2 regions of the Thermotoga petrophila RKU-1 genome follow, and region 2 is predicted to be linked to the other one. Evidence: predicted binding sites of a transcription regulator. Region 2 holds the regulator's gene; the other holds the start of a gene.
The links. Region 2 encodes HrcA, which represses chaperone genes, less so after heat shock. Its sites were predicted from a motif close to ATTAGCACTCNNANNNTNNGAGTGCTAAT; they were not measured.
Positions count from the first base shown of each region.

Region 1: a site for HrcA is predicted at 11,698-11,726, ahead of groES (co-chaperone GroES). Genes of this name have one in related genera too.

Region 1 covers NC_009486.1:391,581-406,804, forward strand. The annotation lists partial or broken gene TPET_RS02035 (clostripain-related cysteine peptidase) at 1-906, opposite strand, end outside; gene mnmL (tRNA modification radical SAM protein MnmL/YtqA) at 1,022-1,933, opposite strand; gene TPET_RS02045 (proline--tRNA ligase) at 2,005-3,738, shown strand; gene TPET_RS02050 (YifB family Mg chelatase-like AAA ATPase) at 3,735-5,240, shown strand; gene fliJ (flagellar export protein FliJ) at 5,237-5,671, opposite strand; gene tmung (type-4 uracil-DNA glycosylase) at 5,781-6,362, shown strand; gene TPET_RS02065 (metal-dependent transcriptional regulator) at 6,364-6,882, shown strand; gene TPET_RS02070 (SDR family oxidoreductase) at 6,879-7,808, shown strand; gene TPET_RS02075 (AAA family ATPase) at 7,780-9,579, shown strand; gene groL (chaperonin GroEL) at 9,768-11,384, opposite strand; gene groES (co-chaperone GroES) at 11,399-11,674, opposite strand; RNA gene ssrA (transfer-messenger RNA) at 11,872-12,228, opposite strand; gene TPET_RS02090 (ABC transporter permease) at 12,365-13,402, shown strand; gene TPET_RS02095 (ABC transporter permease) at 13,416-14,357, shown strand; gene TPET_RS02100 (ABC transporter ATP-binding protein) at 14,370-15,224, shown strand, end outside.
Region 2 covers NC_009486.1:57,883-73,106, reverse strand. The annotation lists gene era (GTPase Era) at 1-471, shown strand, start outside; gene yqeH (ribosome biogenesis GTPase YqeH) at 483-1,574, shown strand; gene dnaJ (molecular chaperone DnaJ) at 1,571-2,680, opposite strand; gene TPET_RS00390 (nucleotide exchange factor GrpE) at 2,687-3,205, opposite strand; gene hrcA (heat-inducible transcriptional repressor HrcA) at 3,211-4,227, opposite strand; tRNA gene TPET_RS00380 (tRNA-Leu) at 4,357-4,443, shown strand; gene TPET_RS00375 (L-threonylcarbamoyladenylate synthase) at 4,498-5,505, shown strand; gene TPET_RS00370 (sensor histidine kinase) at 5,513-6,994, shown strand; gene TPET_RS00365 (HDOD domain-containing protein) at 6,963-7,820, shown strand; gene rbfA (30S ribosome-binding factor RbfA) at 7,833-8,228, shown strand; gene truB (tRNA pseudouridine(55) synthase TruB) at 8,225-9,154, shown strand; gene ribF (riboflavin biosynthesis protein RibF) at 9,160-10,041, shown strand; gene TPET_RS00345 (ECF transporter S component) at 10,049-10,549, shown strand; gene yajC (preprotein translocase subunit YajC) at 10,542-10,892, shown strand; gene secD (protein translocase subunit SecD) at 10,896-12,293, shown strand; gene secF (protein translocase subunit SecF) at 12,290-13,171, shown strand; gene TPET_RS00325 (glucose-1-phosphate thymidylyltransferase) at 13,195-14,262, opposite strand; gene rplI (50S ribosomal protein L9) at 14,345-14,794, shown strand; gene rnz (ribonuclease Z) at 14,791-15,224, shown strand, end outside.

The sequences.
Region 1 (15,224 bases), 330 kb from region 2:
TCCAGTGTTCGATGAGATCGTCCCAGGAGCTCTCCGAGGTGAAGTCGCTTAAAGCAACGAAATCGTCCCAGTACTCCGGATTTTTCACCTTCTGAGGCAGATAAATCGTTAGGTCCGTGTAGTTATCAGGTGTTCCGTAGACCCTCGCAGAAACTATGGCACTGTAGAGACCTTCTCCGTACTCTCTGAGGACAACATCTGATGAATTTTGAAGCGATTTTGCAAAACTTCCAAGTTCTACGAGTTCGGTGGTACTTCCGCCCGCAGTTCTTCTTTCAACTTCGAACTCCCACGGAGAAAGGTTGTTCTCGATCATGTACTGGGCAACTCTGTCCAACCACAGCATGATCTCATCCAGTTTCGAAGTGTCCCAGACGCTCAGAGAATATTCTGTGCCGTAGATCTCTCCGTATCTCTTAACGATGTTCGAGAGAAGGGAAGAGAGATCTTTTGAGTACCTCAACACTGAGTAGTCCCAGCCGTTCCCGGGCGCCTCTTTTGAAGACACAACCACGTATCGAGCGCAATCTTTCAGTTCCCACAGGATCTCAAACGTTCCCATCAAACAGGCATCGAAGCCCAGTACCGTAACGGGAGAACCCTCAAAACGCTCTTTATCTCGCTTATGGTGAAAAAATCCAGATCCGTGAAATCGTAAGCCACACCTTTAACCTGTTTTTGAGACTCTCCACGCCACCAATCTCCGTGGTTCCAGATAACGAGTAAGGAAAGATCTTCTCCCCTGTACGCGTTCAGGAAAGAAGAAAGAACAACCGGATCTCCTGAGTTTATCTCATCGAAAGTTTCCAGAGGAATCAAACCTTCCTCCACACGGTAGAGCGTATCAGAAGAAGACCTGTAATCTACCAGAGCGAAAACGTTTATCCAAGATGGATTTCCTATCATCTCCTTCAGATCCTGAAAGATGAACTGCTCCAGATCGTTGTCCCCTGCTATCCAGACGAGGAACGAAAGCGTGTGGTTGTAAACAGGAATGCACCCGAAAATCAAGAGAAAAAGACTACCTGTTAAGATAATCAAACTTCTTGCCCTGATACGTATCTCTCCTCTCGAGTTCTTCTTCTATCATGTTGATGATTTCTATCTTGCTCTTTCCCCAATTGCCGAAAATCGTTCCCTTTCTCGGAGGATCTGCGACCAGTCTGTGAATGACCACGTTTGGGGAGAGGTATTCGAGAAATGTGATCGCTCTGTCGATGTACTCCTCGAGTGAACAGATTTTTATTTCTCCCTTTTTGTACATCTCCGCGAGTTTTGTTCTTTCCACTACGTAGAGCGAGTGGAGTTTCACACCGTCTACATCCAGAGCGGAGAGAATCTTGGCCGTCTCTACCACATCCTCCATATCGTCCCAGGGCAGATTCAAAATCACATGCACCACGAGTTCGATGCCTCTCCTTTTCACTCTCACAGCGGCATCCACGAACTCCGCGAGGGTGTGGTCTCTGTTGATCTTCTTGAGTGTTCGATAGTTTGCCGTCTGAAGGCCAAGCTCAACGGAAACATCGACACGCTTTTTGAATTCTTCGAACAGATCCAAAACTCGTTCGGACACGAGATCGGGCCTTGTAGAAACGGAGAGCTGGACTATACTGTCGTCCACGAGGGCTTCCTCGTAGCGTTCTCTGAGCACCTCAACAGGAGCGTAGGTGTTGCTGAACGACTGAAAGTACGCGATGAACTTTTTGATCCCCCGTTTTTCGTATTTTCTCTTCATTTCCATGACCTGCTCTCTTATCGGGAGCCTCATCAGAGTGGTAAAACCGCTTCCCGTGGCATCACAGTAGATACAGCCGCCCTTCCCTTTCGTACCGTCCCTGTTCGGACAGGAGAATCCCCCGTGTATCACTATTCTTTGAACCCTTTCACCGTATCTTTCCTTCAGATAATCGCTGAGCTTTCTGTATCGCACGGCCCATCCTCCTTTTCCTATCTATGATACAATAGTTTCAAAAGAACTCGAAATCGAGGAGGAGATCGGCCTTGCGGATGAAAGACCTCTACGCTCCTACTCTCAAAGAAACCCCTTCCGATGTTGAGACAGTGAGCCACGAGTATCTTCTTCGAGGGGGTTTCATCAGAAAAGTAGCCGCCGGTATATACACCTACCTCCCATTAGGAAGAAGAGTACTTCTCAAAATAGAGAACATAGTCCGAGAAGAGATGAACAGGATAGGGGCACAGGAAATTCTGATGCCCATCCTTCAACCTGCGGAACTCTGGAAACAGTCAGGAAGGTGGGACGATTACGGTCCCGAAATGATGAAACTCAAAGACAGGCACGAAAGAGACTTCACACTCGGTCCCACGCACGAGGAGATCGTCACGGACCTTGTGAAGAACGAGCTCCGTTCGTACAAACAGCTTCCTCTCACTCTGTATCAGATAGCGAACAAGTACAGAGACGAAATCAGACCACGTTTCGGTCTTCTCAGGGCGAGAGAGTTCATCATGAAGGATGCTTACAGCTTTCACGCGAGTTGGGAATCTCTGGACGAGACGTACGAAGAGTTCAAAAAAGCGTACTCCCGAATTATGGAAAGGCTCGGCGTGAGGTACATGATCATAGAGGCAGAAACGGGTGCCATCGGAGGGAACGCTTCCCACGAGTTCGTCGTCCCCGCGAAGATAGGAGAGACGAACGTGCTTTTCTGTGAAAAGTGCGGTTATCAGGCAAGCGATGAAAAAGCCGAATACAGGGGTGAATACACTCAGGAACAGGAAAAAGAAAAAACTCTCGAGAAGGTCCCTACACCCGGGGTGAAGACGATCGAGGAAGTCTCAAAGTTTCTCGGTGTTTCCCCGTCGAAGATCGTGAAATCCCTTCTCTACAAAGGAAGAGAAGGATACGTCATGGTACTCATAAGAGGAGACCTGGAGCTCAATGAAGCGAAACTCAAAGCACATTTGAAAGATCAGTCGCTGAGAATGGCAACTCCAGAAGAAATTCTGAAGGACTTCGGTGTTCCTGTCGGATTCATTGGACCCATCGGTGTGGATGTGAAGAAAGTGGCCGATCACAGCGTCAGGGGGCTGAAAAACTTCGTCGTTGGGGGTATGGAAGAGGACACGCACTACGTAAACGCAAACCATCCCAGAGATTTCAAGGTGGACGAGTGGTACGATCTGAGAACGATGGTGGAGGGCGATCCCTGTCCCGTCTGTGGTGAGCCTCTCAAGGCAACAAAAGGCATAGAACTTGGTCACATATTCAAACTCGGTACAAAATACTCCGAAGCCATGAAGGCCTACTTTATGGATGAAAACGGTGAGATGAAGCCTTTCATCATGGGCTGTTATGGCTGGGGAGTTTCCAGAACGATGGCGGCTGTTGTGGAGCATTTCCACGATGAGAACGGTATGATCTGGCCCCTTTCGATCGCCCCTTACACCGTTGTGGTGGACATTCTGAACATGAACGACGCTGAACAGAAGCAGGTGGGAGAAAAGATTTACCAGGTTCTCTCAGAAAAAGGAGAAGAGGTTGTTCTGGATGACAGAGAAGTCTCGCCTGGTTTCAAATTCAAAGACGCCGATCTCATAGGCTTTCCCATAAGAATAAACGTGGGAAGATCCCTCAAGGAAGGTGTTGTTGAACTGAAGAAACGCTATTCGAAAGAACTCGTCAAGGTGAACATCAAAAACGGTTTCGGCACGCTTCTGGAAACACTGGAAAAGATGAAGCGGGAGTACGATCCCAAGGAGGCTGCCAGGTGAACTACAGCAAACTCTCCTCCGCCACGATACAGGGAATAGAAGCAATGAAAATAGATGTGGAAGTGGATTTCGACAACAGGAGCGTTTTCAACGATATAGACGTGGTCGGTCTCGGTGACACCGCTGTGAAAGAGAGCAGAAAAAGGGTGAAAAGTGCTATTCTGAACAGCGGATTTTCTCTTCCACACGGTAAATACGTGGTGAACCTCGCTCCTGGAGACGTGAGAAAAGAAGGTTCCATGCTCGACCTGCCAATCGCACTGTGCATACTCGCTTCAACAGGAATAGTTCAGGTGAGCGAAAACATCCTCGCTATAGGAGAACTCTCGCTGAATGGAGAAGTGAAGAGGGTGAACGGGGTTCTTCCCGTTCTTCTTTCACTTTCAGAAAAGTTCAGTGGCACGGTGCTCATCCCAAAAGAAAACGAAGAGGAAGCAAAGTGTGTGAAAGGACTGGATATATACGCAGTGGAATCTCTCAGAGAATGCGTTGAGTTTTTGAGGGGAGATAGAGCGCTGAAACAGATCGAGTATTCGGGTATAGGAAACACGAACGTTGAATACGAGATTGATTTTTCCGACGTTAGAGACCACGAGATGGTGAAAAGAGCGGTGGAGATAGCCGTCGCAGGTTTTCACAACATCCTCATGATAGGAAATCCCGGTTCCGGAAAGACCATGATAGCGAAGAGAATTCCCACGATCTTTCCTCCCATGTCCGAAGAGGAAATCCTCGAGACGAGTAAGGTGTACAGCGCATCTGGTTATCCCGGGATCGTGAAACTCCGTCCCTTCAGATCTCCCCATCACACAGCGTCGACCGTCTCCATCATCGGTGGCGGTACCAACCCAAGACCCGGTGAGATTTCTCTTGCACACAACGGTGTTCTGTTCCTCGATGAACTGCCGGAGTTCAAAAGGGATGTGTTGGAAGCCTTGAGACAGCCTCTTGAGGAAGGTATCGTCACGGTTGCCAGAGCGAAGTTCACCGTCACATATCCCGCTCGCTTCATGCTGGTCGGTGCCATGAATCCCTGTCCCTGTGGGCATCTTGGAGATCCGAAACAACCTTGCGTCTGTTCTCCCAGAGACATCATGAGGTACAGAAAGAAAATCTCAGGTCCTCTTCTGGACAGGATGGATCTGGTGATCAACGTTCCGAAGCTCTCCTTCGAGGAAATGATGAAAAAACCCGAAGGAGAGAAAAGCTCTTCAATCAGAGAGCGGGTGATTAAGGCGAGGGAGATACAGAAAAGACGTTTCAGGGATACTCATATTTCCTGCAATTCACAGATGTCTCACAGAATGCTGAGGAGGTTTGTCCAGCTGGACGAGAAGAGTGAGGACCTCTTGAAAAGATACGTGGAGAAATATGGACTGTCAGGTAGGAAGATCGACAAAGTTCTGAAACTTTCACGAACGATAGCGGATCTGGAAGGTTCAAGCGGTGTAGAAATGAGACACCTCGCGGAAGCACTCCAGTACAGGTTTAGGGAGAGTTAACTTTCCCACCAGAACTTCCTCTCCGCTATTTCATCCATGGTCTTCCTTTCTTTGAGGTTTTCCTCACGAAAGTACTCTCGCATCTTTCTTTCTTTTAATTTTTCAAGAATCTTTCTCTCCTTCATTTTTTCAAAAAGTTTACTTCTCGTTTTTTCCTGTTCCTTCATCAGTTCAGAAAGTTCACTTTGCTTTTTTTTGATCTCTTCTTCAAAAAACACCATCTGCATCTCCATATTCAGGAGATCTTCCTTTCTGAGAACCTTTTTGTGAAGAAAATTACTTTCTATTCGCTTCTTTTCAGCGGAAAGTTGTTGTATAATTCTCTGGGTATTTTCCACTTTTTCATTGATTTTTGAGAGATCGTTTTTCAAAGTTTCTTCTTCCTTTCTTCGAACATCGTATATTCTCTGAAGTCTAAATCTAAAAGGCACGAATCATCACCCCAATAAGATTTTTGGAAAAATTTATAGTGGATGATAAAATTAAGTAAGGTTCTGATAATTTCCAGAAATATTTTACCAGAATCCGGGGGAGAAAGGCTTGTATACAAGGGAAGAACTCATGGAGATAGTGTCAGAGAGAGTGAAAAAGTGTACGGCTTGCCCACTTCATCTGAATAGGACAAACGTTGTCGTAGGAGAAGGAAATCTGGATACGAGGATCGTTTTTGTGGGAGAAGGACCGGGAGAGGAAGAAGACAAGACGGGAAGACCTTTCGTCGGAAGAGCGGGAATGCTTCTGACGGAGCTACTCAGAGAATCAGGTATCAGAAGAGAAGATGTTTACATATGCAACGTTGTGAAATGCAGGCCTCCCAACAACAGAACACCCACTCCTGAAGAACAGGCGGCATGTGGACATTTTTTACTCGCTCAGATCGAAATCATCAACCCAGATGTGATAGTTGCTCTCGGAGCCACGGCATTGTCTTTCCTCATGGATGGGAAAAAGGTATCCATAACCAAAATCAGAGGAAATCCCATCGACTGGCTCGCAGGAAAAAAGGTCATTCCAACATTCCATCCGAGTTATCTTCTGAGAAATAGAAGTAATGAACTCAGAAAGATCGTTCTTGAGGATATTGAGAAAGCAAAAAGTTTCATAAAGAAGGAGGGTCGATAGCATGCCAAGAGGAAGAAAGAAAACCCTGACACCTGCGCTCGAAGATTACCTTGCGGTGATTCAGGAGATACTTCAGAAACAACCCGCGGCGAGGGTGAGCACCATCGCGAGAAAGATGGGTGTGAGCCTTCCAAGTGTGACAAACGCCATGAAGAGGCTGGCGGAACTTGGATACGTCGAATACGAGAAGTACGGATACATAACCCTTACCGAGAAGGGAAAAAGAAGAGCAAGATCGTTGAGAGGTTCTCAGAACAGACTCAGAAACTTTTTCTTCTACGTGATGGGAATACCTTCGCCCACCGCGGAAAAACTCGCGCGTCATTTCTCACACTTCCTGGATACAAAAACGAGAGAAAGATTCAAGAGATTTTACGACATAATGGTGAATTTCGATGAGAGCAAGGTGCAGGAACTGAAGGAATTCCTCGAAGAGAGCAGAAGACTTGTGAACGTTCAGGAAATCCCTGAAGAAGCCAGAATTATGGAAGAAGATGAAGAAGAGGAGGCTCAACCATGAACGTTCTGGTAACAGGCGGAGCGGGCTTCATAGGATCCCACGTGGTGGACAAACTGATAGAAAACGGATACGGCGTCATTGTGGTGGACAATCTATCCTCTGGAAAGGTCGAAAACCTCAACAGAAACGCGCTGTTTTATGAACAGAGTATAGAGGACGAAGAAATGATGGAGCGGATCTTCTCTCTGCACAGACCCGAGTATGTCTTTCACCTCGCCGCTCAGGCTAGTGTCGCCATCTCCGTTAGGGAACCTGTCAGAGACGCGGAAACGAACATCATTGGATCTCTTGTGCTTCTTGAAAAATCCATCAAGCACGGTGTTAAAAAATTCATTTTTTCATCCACCGGTGGGGCTATATACGGAGAGAATGTGAAGGTCTTTCCAACACCAGAGACGGAGACACCTCATCCGATATCACCTTACGGTATTGCGAAGTACAGCATCGAGATGTACCTGGAATTCTTCGCAAGAGAGTACGGGCTGAAGTACACAGTCCTCAGATACGCCAACGTTTACGGGCCAAGACAGGATCCGTACGGTGAAGCGGGCGTGGTGGCCATCTTCACTGAAAGGATGCTCAGGGGAGAGGAAGTTCACATATTCGGTGATGGAGAGTACGTCAGAGACTACGTTTACGTTGATGACGTAGTCAGAGCGAATCTTCTCGCCATGGAGAAAGGCGACAACGAAGTCTTCAACATAGGAACGGGAAGGGGCACGACCGTGAACCAGCTCTTCAAACTGCTGAAAGAGATCACTGGCTACGATAAAGAGCCCGTCTATAAACCACCGCGTAAGGGCGACGTGAGAAAGAGCATTCTCGATTACACGAAGGCGAAAGAGAAGCTCGGCTGGGAACCAAAAATTCCTCTTGAGGAGGGATTGAAGCTCACCGTTGAGTATTTCAGAAAAACCCTTGAATGAACTGCTCAGGCCGAAAGATTTCGAGGATTTCGTCGGTCAGGATCATATATTCGGCGATAAAGGGATTCTCCGGCGAACTTTAAAAACAGGCAACATGTTCTCCTCCATCCTTTATGGACCACCGGGGTCTGGTAAGACCTCGGTTTTTTCACTGCTGAAAAGGTATTTCAACGGCGAGGTAGTTTATCTGAGCTCCACCGTTCACGGGGTTTCTGAAATAAAGAACGTTCTCAAAAGAGGAGAACAGCTGAGAAAATACGGAAAAAAACTGCTTCTTTTTCTCGATGAAATACACCGCCTGAACAAAAACCAGCAGATGGTCTTGGTTTCCCATGTTGAACGAGGAGACATCGTACTGGTTGCGACAACAACTGAAAACCCAAGTTTTGCCATCGTACCCGCCCTTCTCTCGAGATGCAGGATTCTTTATTTCAAAAAACTCTCTGACGAGGATCTGATGAAGATCTTGAAGAAAGCGACAAGGGTTCTCAAACTCGATCTGGAAGAGACAGCAGAAAAGGCCATAGTAAAGCACTCCGAAGGAGACGCCAGGAAACTCTTGAACACCCTGGAGATCGTCCACCAGGCGTTCAAAAACAAGAGGGCAACTCTTGAAGATCTGGAAACTCTGCTGGGAAATGTGAGCGGGTACACGAAGGAATCACACTACGATTTCGCTTCAGCCTTTATAAAGAGTATGAGGGGTAGCGATCCAAACGCCGCCGTTTACTACCTCGTCAAGATGATAGAGATGGGAGAAGACCCGCGATTCATAGCACGAAGAATGATCATATTCGCCAGCGAAGACGTTGGACTCGCCGACCCAAACGCTCTACATATCGCCGTTTCGACCTCCATCGCTGTCGAACACGTGGGACTTCCCGAATGCTTGATGAACCTTGTAGAGTGTGCCATCTACCTTTCCCTCGCTCCCAAGAGCAATTCTGTTTATCTTGCAATGAAAAAGGCCCAGGAACTTCTTGTGGAGGACGTACCGCTTTTTTTGAGAAATCCCGTCACCGAAGAAATGAAAAAGCGTGGATACGGGGAAGGGTATCTTTATCCTCATGATTTCGGCGGCTTTGTGAAAACGAACTATCTTCCAGAAAAGTTGAAAGGTGAGGTCATCTTCCAGCCAAAAAGAGTAGGTTTTGAGGAAGAACTCTTTGAAAGGCTCAAACGTCTTTGGCCCGAGAAGTACGGGGGTGAAAGTATGGCCGAAGTGAGAAAAGAACTGGAATACAAAGGGAAAAAGATCAGAATCGTAAAGGGAGACATCACAAGAGAAGAAGCGGACGCCATAGTGAACGCGGCGAACGAATATCTGAAACACGGAGGAGGAGTAGCGGGAGCGATCGTGAGAGCGGGTGGAAGCGTTATTCAGGAGGAAAGCGACAGGATCGTTCAGGAGCGTGGAAGAATTCCGACAGGCGAAGCGGTGGTAACCGGCGCTGGAAAGCTGAAGGCAAAATACGTGATTCACGCTGTGGGACCCGTTTGGAGAGGAGGCAGTCATGGAGAGGACGAACTCCTCTACAAAGCAGTTTACAACGCACTCCTTCGAGCTCACGAACTGAAATTGAAAAGCATCTCAATGCCTGCCATCAGCACAGGAATCTTCGGATTTCCGAAAGAAAGAGCGGTGGGAATCTTTTCAAAGGCAATAAAAGATTTCATCGATCAACATCCGGATACCGCTCTGGAAGAAATCCGCATATGCAATATAGACGAGGAAACAACGAAAATTTTCGAAGAAAAGTTCAGCGTTTGATGAAACCAAAAGAAGGGGCAAACGCCCCTTCTTTTTTTAAGACCTCTGAGGAAGTATTGAATCAACTCAAACGAGTTCTTGGATCTATTCCGCAACAGATTTCCATACCTGAAAGGAACTATTGATATTTTCATCATACCACAGAAAGTAAAAAAAGTAAAGGGGGCCTTTGGCCCCCTTGTTATCATTTAGAATTCTTCAGGAATACTCGGTGTTTCTTTTTTCTCCTCGGGTTTTTCAACGATGAGCACTTCCGTTGTCAGGAGCATTCCAGCGATGGACGCGGCGTTCTGCAGGGCGCTCCTTGTAACCTTTGCTGGGTCAATGATTCCTCTTTCAAACATGTTGCAGTATTCTCCCCTGAGTGCGTCGAATCCATAGGCTGGATCGTCATTCGAGAGTATCTTCTCTATGATCACCGCTCCGTCGTATCCTGCGTTTTCAGCAATCTGCTTAATGGGGGCTGAGAGTGCCTTGTAAACGATCTGTGCTCCTATCTTCTCGTCGCCTTCGAGCTCTTCTATGACCTTTTCAACGGCCTTTCTTGCTCTCAGGAGTGTTACTCCTCCACCGGGAACGATACCTTCTTCAACGGCTGCTCTTGTAGCGCTCAGTGCGTCTTCAATTCTGTGTTTCTTTTCCTTGAGCTCTGTTTCGGTGGCCGCTCCAACCTTTATGACGGCTACTCCTCCTGCGAGTTTTGCCATCCTTTCCTGGAGAGTTTCTTTTTCGTACTCAGATGTGGTTTCCTCTATCTGGGCTTTGATTTGAGCGATTCTCTTCTTGATAGCCTCTGGATCACCTTTTCCTCCAATTATGATGGTTTCATCTTTCTTGACCCTCACAAGATCGGCTCTTCCGAGATCTTCAAGGGTGAGATCTTCGAGATTGATTCCGAGCTCTTCACTTGCCACCTGACCTCCGGTGAGAATTGCTATGTCCTGAAGCATGGCTTTTCTTCTTTCACCGAATCCAGGAGCCTTCACGGCACAGGACTGGAGAGTACCCTTGAGTTTGTTGAGAACAAGTGTTGTCAGAACTTCTCCTTCAACGTCTTCCGCTATAACGAGAAGTGGTCTTCCGGTCTGAGCGACCTTTTCAAGGATCGGAATGAGAGGTTTCACAGCGCTGAGTTTCCTGTCAGTGATGAGTATGAAGGGTTCCTTCAGAACGACCTCCATCTTCTCGGCATCCGTGACGAAGTATGGTGAGATGTAACCTCTGTCAAACTGCATACCTTCGGTGAATTCAACGTAGGTTTCGAGTGTTTTGGAATCTTCCACAGTGATGACCCCGTCTTCTCCTACCTTGTCCATAGCTTCTGCGATGAGCTCTCCTATTTCGGCGCTGTTCGCAGATATAGCGGCAACGTGGGCAATGTCCTCCCTACCGGAAAGTTTCTTGGAGACCTTCTTGATCTCTTCAACGGCTTTCTCAACGGCTTTGTCTATACCCCTCTTGAGGAGAATTGGATTGGCGCCCGCTGCAACGTTCTTGAGACCTTCTTTGATCATAGCCTGTGCGAGAACCGTAGCAGTTGTTGTACCATCACCGGCAACGTCGTTTGTTTTGGAAGCAACTTCTTTCACGAGCTGAGCCCCGAGGTTTTCGAATTTGTCCTCGAGCTCAATCTCCTTGGCTATGGAAACACCGTCGTTGGTTATTGTTGGAGAACCCCACGATTTTTCGATAACAACGTTCCTTCCCTTCGGTCCGAGAGTCACCTTTACCGCGTTAGCAACCTTGTCCACACCTCTTTCGAGTGCCCTTCTCGCTTCTTCATTGAACTTCAGAATCTTCGGCATATCTCACACCTCCTTCACTCTTCGATTTTCGCGAGTATGTCATTCACATCGATGATGATGTAATCCTCATCATCAATCTTTATTTCTGTACCCGCATATTTGGAGTAAATAACCTTGTCTCCAACTTTGATGTCAAATTTTTCCTCGTCATCGATCTTTCCCACGGCTACGACCTCTGCCTTCATCGGTTTCTCCTTTGCGGAATCTGGAAGAACGATTCCTCCCTCAGTCTTCTTTTCCTCTTTGATGGGCTTGATGAGAAGCCTTTCACCGAGAGGTATCACTTTCATCATCCATCCCTCCTTCGTAGATTTTTAGCACTCTCATCGTTCGACTGCTAATATAAATATACTACTTTTTACGAGCCTCTTCAAGGGATATTGATTAAGAAAAACGAACACAAACTCAACATTATCGTTAATAATGGGTAAACAATGAGTCAAAGAGGTTGAAGAAAAGTAAAAAGGCGCTTGAAGCGCCCTTTTTCTGGTGGAGGCGGGGGGATTCGAACCCCCGTCCGAAGATGGAGGCCCCTGGGCTTCTCCGAGCGCAGCCCGTGTTTTCGATTTCAGGGGGGACCCCCCACGGGCAGGGTGTCCTCTCCCACAGCCTTCCTGAAATTTCCCGATTCAGGCCGGAAGGCGAAGCCCGAATCGGTAGGCTGGATCTCTCACGCCCTCTTCCGAAGCCCAGCCAACTTCGGAGAGGACGGCCGCTTATCTATTAAGCGGCAACAGCAACAGGTTCGTTGGCACTTATTCTTTGTCCCACCTTTTTTACGAGGAGGTGGGGACCTCGGCTCGCTTCCCAGGGGACTCCATCCCCGTCGAACCCGTTCGCCCCCTGGTTTATCAATCCATCTTTATTATACCACCTTTATTATACCACTGTTCAGACTCTTCCAAATGTCGGAAGGTTCAGGGTATGTTGTATAATCATATGAAGATACATACCCAATTTACGACCAGGAGGTGTACCAGGTGACCGCATACATCATACGAAGACTTCTGCTCTTGCCCCTGATTCTCTTAGGAGTAACTTTCATCGTCTTCTCGATGATCCAGTCCCTCGGGCCGGATAAATTGCTCGCAGCGTACGTCAACCCGAATATGCTGGACAAATTAACGACTGAGCAAATGGATGCCCTGAAGGAAAAGTACGGTTTGAACGACTTTTTCGTTGTGAGATACGTCAAATGGCTCTCAAACACTCTGAGAGGTGATCTCGGGTGGTCCCTTGTTGGGAAAGAACCGGTGAAAGATGCTCTTTTGAGAAGACTCCCATACACCGTTGAACTTGCGCTTTACGCCATCTTCCCTGTTGTATTTGTTGGAATATGGCTCGGTGTGAAGGCTGCGGTTCACAGAGGAAAATTCCTCGATCATTTCATAAGAATCTTCGCCGTGGTTGGCTGGTCTTTTCCTGATTTCGTCTTTGGATTGCTCGTTCTGATGATCTTCTACAGCATACTGAACTGGCTTCCTCCTGGGAATCTGAGTATGTGGGCTGAAGAAGTGATCAAATCTCCGGAGTTTCATCGCTACACAAAGCTCGTTACAATAGACGCACTTTTGAACGGCAGACTGGACATCTTCTGGGATGGGCTAAAGCACCTCATAGGTCCCATCATAACTCTTTCGTGGCTCTGGTGGGCGTATCTTCTGAGAATCACCAGGTCGAGCATGCTGGAAGTCCTGAACAAAGAATACGTGAGAACCGCCAGGGCAAAGGGTCTTCCCGAAGATGTGGTTATAAACAAACACGCCAGAAGAAACGCCTTGATTCCTGTTACCACGGTTGCCGGTGGTATGGTCATCGGTCTCTTCTCCGGTACCGTGATCGTGGAAACGGTCTTCAACAGAACGGGTGTGGGAAGTTTCACCGCGCAGGCAGCTCTGCAGCTCGATTACGCTTCGGTGATGGCTTCTGCGTTGTTTTTCTCAACAATTCTTGTTGTTGGAAATCTCATAATAGATATTCTGTACGCCCTTATAGACCCCAGAATAAGACTTGGATGAGAGGTGAAACGACGTGAACCAGGAATTCAAAAGAATAATGAAGAGATTTTTTAGAGATCCATCCGCCATCATAGGGTTCTCTCTGGTGCTCTTCTTTGTGGTGATAGCCATTCTCGCGCCTGTTATAGCTCCTCCCATTCACCCGCTCACCAGAGCCAAGCTACCCGATCCTTACTTGATGCCCGTGGTGAGCTGGAATCAGAGCCCACAACCCCCTACCACGAAAGAGGATGCCCTGGCGAAGAATCCCAACAGAGAACCTATACGCTGTGTTGATTATCATCCATTCGGTGTCATTGGTGGCCGTGATATTCTATACGGAATCGTCTGGGGCACAAGAACGGCTTTCAAGATAGGTCTCATAGTCACACTCGCAAGACTCCTGATAGGAGTGTTCATAGGTTCAATCTCAGGTTACTTTGGAGGATGGATAGATGAGGTTCTCATGAGGATCACCGATATCTTTCTCTCTATTCCTTTCCTCATAGCGGCTGTTGTGCTGACAACCGTTCTCGGGACAGGTCTCGACAAGGTTATGATAGCGATGATCGTGTTTGGATGGATGGGAGCGGCAAGGCTCATCAGAGGAAACATTCTTCAGGTGAGGGAAGAACAATTCGTTCTGGCAGCGAAAGCAATAGGTGTGCCCGATTTTCTCATCATACTGAAACACGTTCTTCCGAATACCATTTTCCCCGTCCTGATATGGGCTTCCATGAACATGGGATCTCTCGTGATAACGGCCGCTGTGCTCAGTTTCTTGGGACTCGGTGCCCCCCAGGGATACGCCGACTGGGGATCCATCCTCAGTTACTCGAGAGACTGGATGATGGAGATAGGAAAGCACTGGTACGCCCTCGTTTATCCCGGTACCGCTATGGTTCTCTTCGTTCTGGGATGGAATCTGCTGGGCGATGCGCTCAGAGACGCTTTCGATCCAAGGCTAAAATTCTAAGGAGGGATCGAATTGACAGAGCCTCTGCTTAGGGTGGAAAATCTGAAAACCTATTTCTATACAGAAGACGGTGTGGTGAAGGCGGTCGATGGTGTTTCTTTTGAGGTCAGAGAGGGAGAAACCCTGGGCATCGTTGGGGAATCCGGAAGTGGAAAAAGTGTGACATCGCTCTCAATAATGAGACTCCTGGATCAGAACGGAAAGATAGTTGATGGAAAGATCATCTTCAAAGGAAGGAATCTTCTCGAACTTTCAGAGAGCGAAATGAGGAAGATCAGAGGAAAAGAGATCGCCATGATATTTCAAGAACCCATGGTGGCTTTGAACCCTGTTTTCACGATAGGGGATCAGATAATGGAGGCAATAATTCTTCACCAGAACGTCTCTGAAAAAGAAGCGAGAAAAATGGCTATAGATCTTCTCAGAAAAGTGGGAATTCCCGAACCTGAAAAGAGAGTGGATGAGTACCCCCACCAGCTCTCCGGTGGGATGAGACAGAGGGCTATGATAGCCATGGCACTCTCCTGCAGACCGAGTCTTCTCATAGCGGACGAACCCACCACCGCTCTCGACGTGACCATACAGGCTCAGATCCTGGAGCTCATGAAGGAACTCCAGAAAGAATACGGAATGGCAATCATTCTGATCACCCACGATATGGGCGTCGTTGCGGAAATGTCCGATAAAGTTGCTGTCATGTACGCGGGAAAGGTGGTCGAGTACGGAGACGTGAAAACCATCTTCACCGAACCCAAGCACCCCTACACCTATGCTCTTCTCGAATCCATTCCCAGAATAGACGTAGAACAGGAGAGACTGAAGAGCATTCCGGGAAACGTACCCGACCCGCTCAACTTCCCTCCGGGA
Region 2 (15,224 bases):
GTTGTGTCTGTCCATTACATATCCGCTCTGAAAGGTGAGGGTGTCTTCGAAGTTCTGGAGAAAATAAAAGAAGAACTACCGGAAGGGCCACAGTATTACCCCGAGGACATGGTAACGGATCGTCCTCTCTCTTTCATGGCTGCTGAAATCATAAGGGAGAAGATCTTTCATCTCACACGACAGGAAGTGCCTCATTCCACGGCCGTGGTGATCGAGGAAATAAAGGATAGACCAAATGGTGTTCTCTATATACGAGCGAACATATACGTGGAGCGCGATTCTCAGAAAGGAATTCTCATAGGAAAGAACGGCAGCATGATAAAGAAAATTGGAACGCTCGCCCGTGAGGAACTGGAGTTTCTCGTGGGAAGAAAAGTGTATCTCGACCTGAACGTCAAGGTAAAAGAAAATTGGAGAGAAAAGGACTTCATCATACTACAGGAAATAGGATTGAAAGACGACATAAAATGAGGTGAGACTCGATGAAGTGTCCCGGATGCGGAGCAGCCATTCAGTTTGAGGATCCAAAAAAACCAGGGTACATCCCGCGTGAGGTCTACGAAAGAAGGCTCGAAGAAGGAAGAGAAATACTCTGTCAAAGATGCTTTCGGATGAAACATTACGGCAAACTGGAGCCAGTCGAATTCAATTGGGATTTCAAAAACCAGTTGAAATCGTACCTTGGAGGATTCGATGTTGTGGTCTGGGTGATCGATATTTTCGATTTCGAGGGAACTTACAGAGAGGATATAGCAGAAATTTTGAAGGGGAAGAGGGTTATCTACGCCATAAACAAGGTCGATCTCCTGCCAAGGGTGGTTACAGTGAAGGAAATCAAAGAATGGGTGAAGAAAAGGATAAGAGTACACAATCCGGATGACATAAGGATCGTCAGTGCTGAAAAAAGTTTTGGTCTGAGCTCGCTTGTGAAGTATCTTTCACTGTTGACCGACAAGGCGCTGGTGGTGGGAGTAACGAACGTTGGAAAATCTTCTCTGATGAACAAGATCTGTACCCATGAGAACACCATAAGTCCCTTCCCGGGGACAACTCTGGGTATTCTCAGAAGAAAGGTAAGAGAAGCGAATCTGTATCTCTACGATACCCCAGGTATCATGACAAACGATAGAATTCTCGATCTTCTGGATTCTGAATGTCAAAAAAGAGTTTTACCAAGAGAAGAGCTCTCCAGGAAAACCTTCAAGCCGGATAATGGAAGAACCATCTTCATGGGGGGACTGTGCCGATTCGATATCCATTTTGAAACAGAAAAGAATCCGATCTTTCTGCTTTTCTCCTCTAAAGAAGTAACCTTCCATGAAACGAAGAGGGAAAGAGCAGATGAGCTCATGAGAAACAGACTGGGAGATCTGTTGATTCCTCCGTGTTCCAAAACAGAATTTGAAAACTTCAAGTGGAAGAGAGAAATTTTCACATTAAAAGAAGGAGAAGAACTGGCGGTGGCAGGACTGGGATGGATGAGTGTCCGAAGAGGCCCTTTCACCGTCGAAGTCACGGTTCCAGATAACGTTAAGCTTGTTGTAAGAGAAGCACTCGTCAATCCCAAACGTTAACCGATCGTGACCCCGCGTTTTTTCGCCAGGTCTTCAAGGACTTTTCTTTCCTCTCTGGAAAGAGTCTTTGGTATCTCAACGTGTACATTTACGATGAGATCTCCGCGTCTTCCATACCTGTTTGGAAGGCCTTTTCCCTTCAATCTGAAGACGGTTTCCGGCTGAGTTCCCGGAGGAATCTTCAGCATTGTCGTACCACCTTCTGGAAGGGGAACTTCAACGGTTGTTCCCAAAATGGCCTGGAGGTAGTCTATTGTAACATCGTACACGAGATCCGAACCGGATTTTTTGAATCTAGGATCTGGTTTCACGCGGACGATGACTATCAGATCACCGTAAGGTCCGCCGTAATATCCAGCATTTCCACCGCCAGTGATTCTAAGCTGAGTTCCATCTTCCACATTTGGCGGTATTTTCACCGTTCTCCTGACCTTTCTGAGAACTCTACCACTTCCACCACACTCGTGGCAGTATTCCCGTGGAATCTTCCCCGTGCCACCGCATCTCTCACAGGTTCTCTCACTGACGAAGTAACCAAAGAACGATCTTCGTTCTTCTCTGATCCTTCCCGTTCCACCACAACTTGGACAGTTTATGTATCCGGCATTGGGTTCCACGCCTGTTCCGCCACATCTCGGACAGGTTTCGTACCTTTCGTATTCCACGGGTATCTCTGCTCCATTGATCAGATCGGAGAGAGTTACTTCTATTTCGTACCGTATATCTTCACCTCTTCGGGCGTATTCTCTTTTCTCTTCCTGACCGGGTCTCTCACCAAAGAAAACATCGAAAATGTCCCTGTTGAAAATATTTTCGAACTCTTTGAATATATCCTCGAAGAAGCCACCAGATTCTGTTTCCTGATACGTGGGCTGTTCTCCTACGTACCCGAAACGATCGTACATGGCCCTTTTTTGTGGATCGCTGAGGACTTCGTAGGCCTCCTGAATTTCCTTAAAACGTTGTTCGGCCTCTTTTCTGTTTTCTGGATGTCGATCCGGGTGCCACTCTTTCACCAGTCTTTTGTAAGCCCTTTTTATTTCTTCCTGTGTGGCGTCTCTGGGAACACCGAGAATTTCGTAGTAGTCCTTTTTTTCACGTTTCATGATTCATCACTCCTTCTCGTCAGAAGGTTTTTCAACCTTCTCTGCTTCCTTCTTTCGTGGTTTCACTGCAACCTTCACTTTTGCGGGTTTCAGGACTTTCCCGTGGAATTTGTAACCACTCTCTACTACCTCGAGGACGGTGTACTCTTCCACATCTTCCGTTTCCACTCTTTCAACTGCTTCGTGTTCAAAGGGATCGAATTTCTCTCCTACGTGGATCTTTGTGAGTCCTTCTTTTTCCAAGACGTTCAGGAGTTTTTTGTATATCATTTTCACGCCTTCATAGAAGGCGTCTCTCTTTTCCCCTTGATTCAATGCCCTTTCGAAATCATCAAGAACGGGAATGAGTTTCAATATGAGGTATTCGTTTGCGTTCTTTATCAGTTCTCTTTTTTCACGGGCGACTTCCTCGCGGTAGTTTTCGTATTCGGCCTTCAGTCTTTTTGCGTACTCTTCCAGTTCTTTATATTTTTCTTTCAGTTCTTCACATTCCTGTGTGAGTTCCTTTTTGTCCTTTTCACTCATCTTTTTCACCTCCTGGAGGTCGAAGTGAAATACTCCGAAAGACGGTTCAAAATGTACTCAAATATTTTGTGATTTCTATCGTACCTTGTAACCTTCGACGTGAAGAAGTACACACTACCGATAGGAGATTCTCCTTTGAAGTATCTTCCTGAAAAAACAGCGAATTTCTCCAGATTTTTTCTGCCAATTTCCCTTCCTATCATGACGCTTATGCCTTCTCCAACTAAGCTCTCAAGAAATTTCTGATCTTTGATCTCTTCAAGAAGGTTTCTGATGTCTTCCAGAGCGAGTGTCTCGTCTTTTAGAAGGTTTTCAAGACCTGCATCCAGATATCTTTCGATGGTCTCGCCTATTAGAGATTCTATCAGTCTGAGGAATCCACTCCCTTTCAGGCTTTCTATTCTACCCAACAATACTTCTCCTATTGTTTTGCCTCTGAGGAGGAAATTGAGTTGTCTTTCGATTTCTTCCCAATTCAGTCGTTCCTGAGTTTTGATGGGAGTAACTCTGGAAACACCGAACTCCGTCAATATGGAAAAGATGAGGTAATCCTCCGAAACGGGAATGAGCATCACCCTGAGTATTTTCAAATCTCTGGTGTTTGGTCTTTCTATGAGGACGTAACCCTCCGTCAATCGGGCTAAGAGATTTCCCGCGAGGAAGAGAACTTTTTCTGGATCAGCTAGGGGCATCGATTTGAAAGTCTCCACAGCAAGATCTGCTTCTGATGTCTCTTTTGAGATTTTCAACATCTCCTCGTAGTAAAACCTCAGCCCCTTGTCAGTTGGAATCCTACCTGCTGATGTGTGGGGCTGGTATATGTATCCAAGATATTCCAGTTTTTTCATATCGTTTCTTATAGTGGCACTGCTGAACTCTATGTTGCTCACTTCCAGAACTCTCTGTGAGCTCACGGGTTTTTTGTTTTCTATGTACTCTCTCACGATGCAGTAAAGCACCTTTCTCTGGCGATCATTCAATTTTTTCGAAGCATCACTGTTCTTCCTGTTGAGCCTTCTCATGATTTAGCACTCCCTTCTTTTGAGTGCTAATAATAAGTTTAGCACACATTTTAAAAGAATTCAAGAAGAAAGCGAAATTCTCTGATCTTGACTTTAAAAAGAAGAAACTGGTACTATATATATTGGAGGGCCGAGGTGGCGGAATGGCAGACGCGGCTGACTCAAAATCAGCTGGGGGATGACCCCGTGCGGGTTCAAGTCCCGCCCTCGGCACCACAGGGGGCTCCAGAGAGCCCCTTTATTTTGTATCATATCAGGAGGGAGAAACCTGTGACTAAAGTGTTAAAGGTGGATCCCCTCTTCCCCGACGAAGAAGTTTTGAAAGAAGCAGTCGAGCTTCTCCGGAACGGAGAAGTTATCATTTTCCCCACTGAAACCGTTTACGGAATAGGAGCGGACGCGTACAACGAAGAAGCCTGCAGGAAGATCTTCGAGTTGAAGGGAAGACCCACTGACAATCCCCTCATTGTTCATATACATTCTTTCGATCAGCTGGAAGAAATCGCAGAGGGTTATGAAGCTCATCTGGACTTTTTGAAAAAGTTCTGGCCGGGACCGCTGACAGTTATTCTTCGAAAAAAATCTGAAAAGATACCTCTCGTGGTGACCGCTGGTCTTTCAACAGTGGCTGTGAGGATGCCGGCACATCCGGTGGCCCTGAAGTTGATAGAACTCTTTGGAAATCCTATAGCCGCTCCAAGCGCAAATCTATCGGGGAGACCCAGCGCTACCAACGTGCAACACGTCATAGAAGACTTCATGGGTAAAGTTAAGCTGATAATCGACGCGGGGAATACCCCCTTTGGCCTGGAGTCCACCATTGTGGACCTCACAAAAGAAAAGCCCGTTCTTCTGAGGCCAGGGCCAGTGGAGGTTGAGCGATTGAGGGAGCTCTTTCCGGAACTCGTAGTACCTGATTTCGTACGAAAAGGGAATTTTAAAGGCAGACCGCTTGCACCGGGAATGAAATACCGACACTACGCTCCTTCAAAGCCTTTGATACTCGTAGAAGATTTGACGAAGATGGAAGAAGTATTGAAAAAGTATCCAAACCATGTGGTCATCTGTGTTGATGAGAGAAAGGAGCTGTATGACGATATAATCGTTGTGGGATCTTTGAAAAATCCCTACAGTATCGCCCAAAACATCTTTTCTGTTCTGCGAGAAGCAGAAAAAAGGGGTAAAGAGTATATAATTGTTGAGGGATTTGAAGAACGGGGAATTCTGTTTGCTGTGATGAATCGTCTGAGAAAAGCGGCGACGGAAATCGTGAGGTGATTTTTCCTTGGAGGAAACACAAGAAAAGATAAAAAAACAGAGCGATCGTCTGTTTTTACTCCTTTCGATAATGATAATGGAGTTTTCCAATGCGAAAACAGAAAACGATATTCTTCAGGGTCTTTTGGACCTTGTAAAGAAAGTGGTTGATATTAAAGAAGTGATCCTCGTCGATGAAAACAAGAGAAAAATCTGGGGAAGAGATGTCGATATAAAAAGATTCGAAGAGTTCATTGACTGGTCCATCAGACAATCCAATCCTGTCTTTGTGGAAGATGGGTACGGTTATGTTGGAATAGTTCCTGTTGTGAAACAAGACAGGATGTTTGGGAGTTTAATCGTACTCCTTAACCACCAGCCATCGATGGAAGAAACGGAGATTTTCAAAGTTCTTTCGTTTCTTTCAGCGATCGTTCTGGAAAATATAAAGCTGTACAGAGAATTAGAAGAAACTTACAACTACGTGAACGTTATTCTCAATGGTCTTCCAGAAGGGATCTTTGTTTACTCGAGTGGAGAAATAAAATTCCAGAATGAAAAGTTCAAAGAAGAGAATTTTCCAGATGAAGTTTTGAAAAAGGCCATTTCTCTATCAGAAGAAGCAATATCTCTGCGAACACAAAGAGTGGGTGAAGTGATATCAGGGGAAGAATTCTTTTCCATCACCTCGATACCTCTTGTCCTCGGCAGTGAAGTCCAGGCGCTGACGATCGTTGAAAACGTAACGGAATCGAAAGAACTCGAAAGACTGAAGCGTATAGACAGGATGAAAACGGAATTCATAGCGAATATCTCGCACGAGCTAAGAACCCCTCTAACAGCCATAAAAGCTTATGCGGAGACAATTTACAACACTCTGGAGGAACTGGATCTCGGTACCCTCAAGGAATTCCTCGAAGTGATAATGGATCAAAGCAGCCACCTTGAAAATCTCCTGAACGAGTTACTTGACTTTTCTAGGCTTGAAAGAAAATCCCTTCAAATAAACAGAGAAAAAATTGATCTCTGTGGTCTCATAGAAAGTGCGGTGAACGCGATCAAGGAATTTGCTTCATCTCACAACGTGAATGTTCTCTTTGAGAGTAATGTTCCATGCCCTGTGGAAGCTTACGTCGATCCAACAAGAATCAGACAGGTACTTTTGAATCTTCTCAACAACGGGGTGAAGTATTCAAAGAAAGATGTACCCGACAAGTACGTGAGGGTGATCTTGGATGAGAAAGATGGCGGTGTTCTCATAACCGTGGAAGACAACGGTATAGGAATACCGGATCACGCAAAGGATAGGATATTCGAACAGTTTTACAGGGTAGATTCTTCGTTGACCTACGAAGTGCCTGGAACAGGACTTGGCCTTACCATAACAAAAGAGATCGTGGAACTTCACGGCGGCAAGATATGGGTGGAAAGTGAGGTGGGGAAGGGATCCAGATTCTTTGTATGGATCCCAAAAGACCGTGCCGGCGAAGATAATAGACAGGATAATTGAAGAGATAGACAAGTTACCCTCACCGAATGTTGTTGTTCAAAGGATAATCGCCGTTTGTTCGAAGCCGGATGCGTCTTCGACAGAAGTAGCGAACACTCTCATGATGGACGCAAGTCTGAGCGCCAGGGTGTTGAAGCTGGCCAACTCAGCCTATTATGGCGTTCCAAGAAAGATAACCACGTTGAGTGAAGCGGTGATGATCCTTGGTTTCAAAACGGTGAGAAATCTCGCTCTCAGCGTTTTCACTTACGATATGGTTTTCAAAAACGGTTCTTCCGGCATCGATCGCGAAAAACTCTGGGAACATTTCATAGCGACTGCTATCGCTTCGGAAACGATCGCGGAAACAATGGGCTATCCCCTCAAGGAGGAGATCTTCATAGCAGGACTCCTCCACGATCTGGGCAAAGTGGTTTATGATCTCCTGTTCTCCGATATACTCGAAGCGGAAGTCAGAATCGCTCAAAAGACGAAGAGGAACCTCATAGACATAGAAGAGGAGCTTGGGATTCCACCGCACTCCGAAGTGGGCGCAAAGTTGCTCAGGAAGTGGAACTTTCCAGATCTTCTTATTTTGTCTGCTGAATACCACCACAACGTCGAGGGTAACCCAAACGAACTCTTCGTCAATCAAGTTTCTATGGTCCACATTGGAGATGTGATAGCGAATATCATGATGAGAGGAGCATCTCTTTCGTGGGGAGATCCGGAACTTTCACCTTTCGCCTTGAATGTATTGAAGATGAAACCGAAAACTTTTTTGCGAATACTGGATAAATCTAAGGAGAAGTACAGCAAGGCTCAGGAATTCTTGCAGATAGATTAGGAGGTGGAAAGAATGAATCCAGCCTATAGAAAGGCCATGCTCGAATCGGAGATTCAAAAACTTTTGATGGAAGCACTTCAACAGCTGAGAGATCCCCGCTTGAAGAAAGATTTTGTCACTTTTTCCAGAGTGGAGTTATCAAAGGACAAAAGGTACGCAGACGTCTATGTCAGTTTTCTCGGAACACCGGAAGAACGAAAGGAAACGGTTGAAATATTGAACAGGGCGAAGGGTTTTTTCAGAACCTTTATCTCCAAAAATCTGAGGCTCTACGTTGCTCCGGAAATCCGCTTTTACGAGGACAAAGGCATAGAAGCGAGTGTAAAAGTTCACCAGCTGCTGGTTCAACTTGGATACGATCCTCTGAAGGACAAAGAAAAGAAAGAGGAGGATAAGGAAGAAGAGTGAAGCACGGAATCCTTGTAGCCTACAAACCTAAAGGACCCACATCGCACGATGTTGTGGACGAAGTGAGAAAAAAATTGAAGACGAGGAAAGTCGGACACGGTGGAACTCTCGATCCGTTCGCCTGTGGTGTTCTCATAATCGGTGTCAACCAAGGTACGAGAATTCTTGAGTTCTACAAAGATTTGAAAAAGGTGTACTGGGTGAAGATGAGGCTCGGTTTGATAACTGAGACCTTCGATATAACAGGCGAAGTTGTTGAGGAACGAGAATGCAATGCCACCGAAGAAGAAATAAGAGAAGCAATCTTTTCCTTTGTGGGAGAATACGACCAGGTTCCGCCCGCTTATTCTGCCAAGAAACACAAAGGCGAACGTCTCTACAAACTGGCGAGAGAGGGAAAGATCATAAATCTTCCTCCAAAGCGAGTGAAGATCTTCAAGATATGGGATGTGAATGTTGAGGGGAGAGACGTCTCTTTCAGAGCGGAAGTGTCTCCCGGCACCTACATAAGATCTCTCTGTATGGATATAGGTTACAAGCTCGGCTGTGGTGCCACCGCCGTTGAGCTCGTACGAGAGAGCGTGGGATCTTATACAATTGAGGAAAGTTTGAACGTATTCGAAGCCGCTCCTGAAGAGATTGAAAACAGGATCATACCACTCGAAAAATGCCTTGAGTGGCTGCCGCGTGTTGTCGTTCATCAGGAATCAACGAAAACGATTCTCAACGGTTCTCAAATACACCTTGAGATGCTCAAAGAATGGGACGGTTTCAAAAAGGGGGAAGTTGTCAGAGTATTCAACGAAGAAGGACGGTTACTTGCTCTGGCTGAAGCGGAAAGAAATTCTTCTTTTCTGGAAACCTTGAGAAAGCACGAAAGAAACGAGCGAGTTTTGACTCTCAGAAAGGTCTTTAACACGAGGTGAAAGGAATGGTTGTCAGCATCGGAGTTTTCGATGGAGTTCACATCGGGCATCAGAAGGTCTTGAGGACCATGAAGGAAATAGCATTTTTCAGGAAGGACGATAGCCTGATCTACACCATATCCTATCCTCCCGAATATTTCTCGCCGAATTTTCCCGGTCTTCTCATGACGGTAGAAAGCAGGGTGGAGATGCTCTCTCGCTACGCCAGAACCGTTGTTCTGGATTTTTTCAGAATAAAAGATCTCACCCCAGAAGGGTTCGTCGAAAGGTATCTATCTGGAGTATCGGCTGTTGTTGTTGGAAGGGATTTCAGATTTGGCAAGAACGCGAGTGGAGACACGTCTTTTCTCAGAAAGAAAGGTGTGGAAGTCTATGAAATTGAAGATATCGTTGTTCAGGGAATAAGAGTGAGCAGTTCTCTGATCAGAGATCTCGTTCAGAAGGGAAGAGCAGAGGAAATACCTGTGTATCTTGGCAGATATTTCGAGATCGAAGGAATCGTCCACAGAGACAGGGAGTTTGGAAGAAAGTTGGGATTTCCAACCGCTAACATCGATAGAGGAAATGAAAAACTTGTAGATTTGAAAAGAGGAGTTTATCTGGTGAGAGTTCATTTTCCAGATGGAAAGAAAAAATTTGGTGTCATGAACGTGGGTTTCAGGCCCACCGTGGGTGATGCGAGAAACGTGAAGTACGAGGTGTACATCCTGGATTTCGAAGGCGATCTTTACGGAAAGAAGCTGAAACTGGAAGTGTTGAAATTCATGAGGGAAGAGAAGAAATTTGATTCAATCGAAGAGCTGAAGGCTGCTATTGACCAGGATGTGAAAAACGCCAGGAACATAATAGATGATATAATCAATTCGAAGTTCGAAAAAGAGGGGTGATATGCAGATGCGGAAGCTGACCTACACTGCCATGTGGCTCGCTGTTGGTGTAGCTCTTGCCTATCTTTTTCACCTGGTGAACCTTGGGAGAATGTTCTTGCCTCTTCACCTGGTAGCTATGCTCGCTGGAGCGACCTCTGGAGCCTTTGTGGGAGGAGTAACAGGTGCGGTACTTCCTATTCTTTCGTTTTTAACGATGGGAATGCCACCATTTCCAATGTTTCTCTTTATGATACCTGAGGTGTTCACGTACGGTTTCGTTATGGGGGTTATGAAGAAAAACATATTCGTTAGAATCCTCATCGCTGTGGTTCTTGGAAGACTCGTTTACTCGGTTTCTTACTACGTTCTTGGGGCTCTCATTGGTATCAAGCTTCAGCCGTTAACCTCCATTTTGTTGAGTTTCACCACGGGTATTCCCGGTATCGTTCTTCAATTCATTTTGGTTCCACTGGTTTACAGACGGCTTCAATTGATATTTGAGAAGGGAGGAAAGGAGAATGCCTGAGATCATCTACGCAGCAGCTCCAGGTGCTTCGAACGGTACCACCACAACCACAACAGGTGGTGGCTGGGGAAGTCTACTCTTCATGCTGATATTCTTCATAGCTATTTTTTACTTCATGATCATCCTTCCCCAGAGGAGAAGGGAAAAACAGTTCCAGCAGATGATAAGTCAGATGAAACGAGGAGACACGGTCGTCACAATCGGAGGAATTGTCGGGAAAGTCATCGATATCAAAAAAGACACCGTCAAGATCAAAACGGCAAATTCCACGGAACTCGAGATAACAAAAAGAGCTATTTCCACGGTTATAAAGGAGAGGTCACAGGAAGATCAGGAGGGATGATGAATGAGGGGAGACAGAGTAAGACTCGTAGTGGTTCTACTGGTACTGGCTGGCGCTCTGCTCGCCATCTTTTGGCCCAGTAAAGGAGGATGGATATCCAATATTCGTCTTGGTTTGGATATAAAAGGTGGTGCAAGGATCGAATACATGGTTGAAGTTCTTCAGGAAACGGAAAATCCTTCCGATGTTGTGGATGACGTGTGGACTGTGTTGAGAAACAGGCTCGATGCGGCTGGTTACACAGAAGCAGCTGTGAATAAAGTACTCCGGGATAACAAATACTACATAGTGGTGGAAATACCCGGAGCGACCGACACGGTCCAGGCAGAAAAGTTGATCGGATCGACGGGTGTCCTTTATTTTGCTCAGGTTCTCGATGAGTACCTCGGTGAAGATCCCAGCAAAGTACCTGAACTTTCCCTTGAAGCCAGAAGAGAGAACGCGGTATGGCTCAAAGGAAGAGACGGAAAGTGGTACCTCGTGAAAAAAGAGATAATGGGTAGGAAAGACCTGGTTCTTGAAGCTCCAAGAATCGTGTATGCAAGACCGGAAGTGGAGACAAGAACTGGAAGATACGGCTACAAGGTCTCTTTTGAGCTTTCAAAAGAGTATGTTGATGTGTTCAAGAGGATCACACAGGCGCTGTACGTTCCCGAAGGGACCTACGATCCAAAGAAGAGACTCGCCATAGTGCTCGATAACGTTGTTCAGTTCGCTGGTCAGGTAGTTGCAATCATAACTGATGGGAAGGCAGAGATAACAGGTAACTTCTCACTGGAAGAAGCGAAACAACTCGCTGCCATTCTGAGAAGCGGTGCACTTCCCGCAAGGCTCGTAAAAACCTCTTCGGGATGGGTTGCACCACTCCTTGGACGTGATGTGATCGATGCCTCCCTGAAAGCGGGAATAATCGGACTCATACTCGTTCTCGCTTACATGATCATCTATTACAGAACGATGGGAATAGTCGCCGATCTTGCGCTCATTTACAACACCGTACTGCTTCTTGGTGTGATGGCGGCCGGCAAATTCATCCTCACCCTCCCTGGAATAGCTGGTATCATCCTCACTATAGGAACGACCGTCGATGGAAACGTGATCATATACGAAAGGATAAAAGAAGAGATGAGGTTGGGTAAACCTGTTAAAACTTCCATAGCGGCTGGTTTTGATAGATCGCTTTCAACGATACTTGATGCGAACATCACGACGATACTCACAGGTCTCATCCTCTACTATTTTGGCACCGGAACCATCAAAGGCTTTGCCATCACTCTGATCATCGGTGTACTTGGCAGTATCTTTGTGAATCTGGTGTTCAGCCGTCTGCTTCTCGATGCACTTGCGCGCTTCATAAAACCCTTCAGAGCCGGTGAGGCACAGGGAGGGACCGGACAATGAGAAAAGAAATTGATTTCATGGGAAAGTCGAAAATCTTCATCACGATCTCGCTGATACTGATAGCGGTATCCATCGTTTCCATATTCACGAGAGGATTCAACTTCGGTGTGGAGTTCACCGGTGGCTCTGAAATCATAGTGAGATTTGAAAACAAGCAGGTCACTGAAGATGACATAAGGACAGCCATCTCTCAAATCTCTGAGGAATTTGCAAAGGCGAGAATAGTTGAGATTCGTTCCGCGGGTGATCCTTCAAACGTTCAGAAGTACTCCATCATCGTTCCGAAAACTTACGAACCAGATGAAAAGCAGAAGATTCAAGAAGAGATGGAAAAACTCCTTTCTGGTAAGGTGGTGTCCTTCAATGAGATCAGTGGAACGGCGGCCGAGGAAATCAGAAGGGGAACGTGGACAGCGATTCTGGTGGCTCTTGTCGTGCTCCTCATCTACATAACCATCAGGTTCAGGTTCATCTTCGGAATCGCCGCCGTTGTGGCTCTGATACACGATGTGCTCATCACCATGGGATTCTTCTCGCTGTTCGGCTACGAGATAAACGTCGCGGCGGTGGCAGCGTTTCTCACACTGCTTGGTTACTCTCTCAACGACACGATCGTTCTTTCAGACAGGATCAGGGAGAACATGAGAAGATATCGCGGGAGGAACATGGAGAACATCGTGAACATGAGTATAAATCAGGTGCTCGCCAGAACGATAAACACCTCTCTCACCACGTTCTTCGTCGTTTTTGTCCTTCTTCTGTTCGCTGGAAACGCCGTCAAACCTTTCGCTTTCGGAATGACGGTGGGGACGATTGTGGGGACGTACTCCTCGTTTTACATTGTCTCACCTATCATCGTGAAATGGACGAAACAATAAGAGGGGCTCAAAGCCCCTCTTTTTTAAAGTTCCACCCGACTCATGTCTCCCAGGATGAGATTCAAACTCGCGGGTCTCTTCTGTGATCCCCTCACAGAAACTCCCTTTCCCAGTATGGAAGAGTCTATCCTTTTTTCCACACCCGTTATGGAACATTCATCCATCACAATGCTGTTTTCCACTTCACAGTCTTCAAGTATCACGCTGTTTCCTATCGAAGAGTAAGGCCCCACGTAGGAGTTCTTTATGAAACAATTCTCTCCTATAACTACAGGACCTCTGATCACAGAATTGACGATTTTCGACGCTTTTCCTATTCTCACAGGCCCTTGTATGGAGGACTTGTCATCCATTTCCCCGAGAAATTCTTCGGTTGTCTCCATCAGGATCTTCCTGTTGGCTTCTAGCAGATCTTCAGGCTTTCCAGTGTCTTTCCACCAACCGTAAACGATGTAACCCCGAACCTTTTCACCCTTCTCAATAAGGTATTCGATGGCGTCCGTTATCTCGAGTTCTCCTCTCCAAGAAGGTCTTATGTTCTTTATCCCTTCGAAGATCTTACTTTTGAAAAGATAGAGACCCACTATGGCGAGGTTGCTGGGAGGTGTTTTGGGTTTTTCCACAACCTTTATCACTCTGTCACCTTCCATCACGGCTACACCGAAACGGGTTGGATCCTTGACTGGTGATAGCAGAATTGAAGCGGCATAGTCCGAATTTTCAAAATCTTTCACGAATTTTCCCAGATCTTCGAGAATGAGGTTGTCTCCCAGATACATCATGAAATCCTCGTCTCCGAGAAATTCTCGTGAAACCCAGACGGCGCGTGCAAGGCCCTTAGGTTCTTCCTGAATGATGTAAGAGATCCTGAGGCCGAAGTTTTCGCCTGTACCAACTATGCTTTTAAACTCTTCGGCGTTGTGAGGGCTCACCACGATCCCCACTTCTTCGATACCAGCTTGTGCGATATTTTCCAGACTGTAGAAGAGAATAGGCTTGTTAGCAATAGGAATAAGGTGTTTGGCGGTTGTGAACGTGAGCGGTCTGAGTCTTGTCCCTTTTCCAGCACACAGAACTATCGCTTTCTTCACACTTCACACCTCCTCTTTTCAAGATTATATCAATCAAGCATGATAGAATAGATAAGGAAAAATTTTCAGGAGGTGATTTGTTTTGAAGGTGATACTTCTCAGGGACGTTCCAAAGATCGGGAAAAAGGGTGAGATCAAAGAAGTTTCGGATGGGTACGCGAGGAACTACCTCATACCCCGTGGTTTTGCAAAAGAATACACGGAGGGGCTTGAAAGGGCGATAAAACACGAAAAGGAAATAGAGAAAAGAAAAAAAGAGCGAGAAAGAGAAGAGAGTGAAAAGATCCTCAAGGAATTGAAGAAAAGAACTCACGTTGTGAAGGTCAAAGCGGGTGAAGGCGGAAAGATATTCGGAGCTGTCACAGCCGCAACACTCGCAGAAGAGATCTCAAAAACCACCGGTTTGAAGCTCGATAAAAGGTGGTTTAAACTGGACAAACCCATAAAAGAACTGGGTGAGTACTCTCTGGAAGTCAATCTGCCAGGGGGTGTGAAGGACACTATAAAGATCAAGGTGGAGAGAGAAGAATGAACATCATAGGGTTTTCGAAGGCGCTGTTTTCCACCTGGATCTATTATTCGCCGGAGCGCATACTTTTCGATGCGGGAGAAGGAGTCTCCACGATTCTTGGAAGTAAGGTGTACGCCTTCAAATACGTCTTTCTCACTCATGGGCACGTGGATCACATAGCGGGATTGTGGGGAGTTGTGAACATAAGGAACAACGGTATGGGAGACAGAGAAAAGCCACTCGACGTTTTTTATCCAAGGGGAAACAGAGCCGTGGAGGAGTACACCGAATTCATAAAGAGAGCAAACCCCGATCTCAGATTCTCTTTCAACGTTCACCCTTTGAAGGAAGGTGAGAAGGTTTTTCTGAGGGACGCAGGGGGATTCAAAAGGTATGTTCAGCCGTTCAGAACGAAACACGTTTCCTCCGAAGTGAGCTTTGGTTATCACAT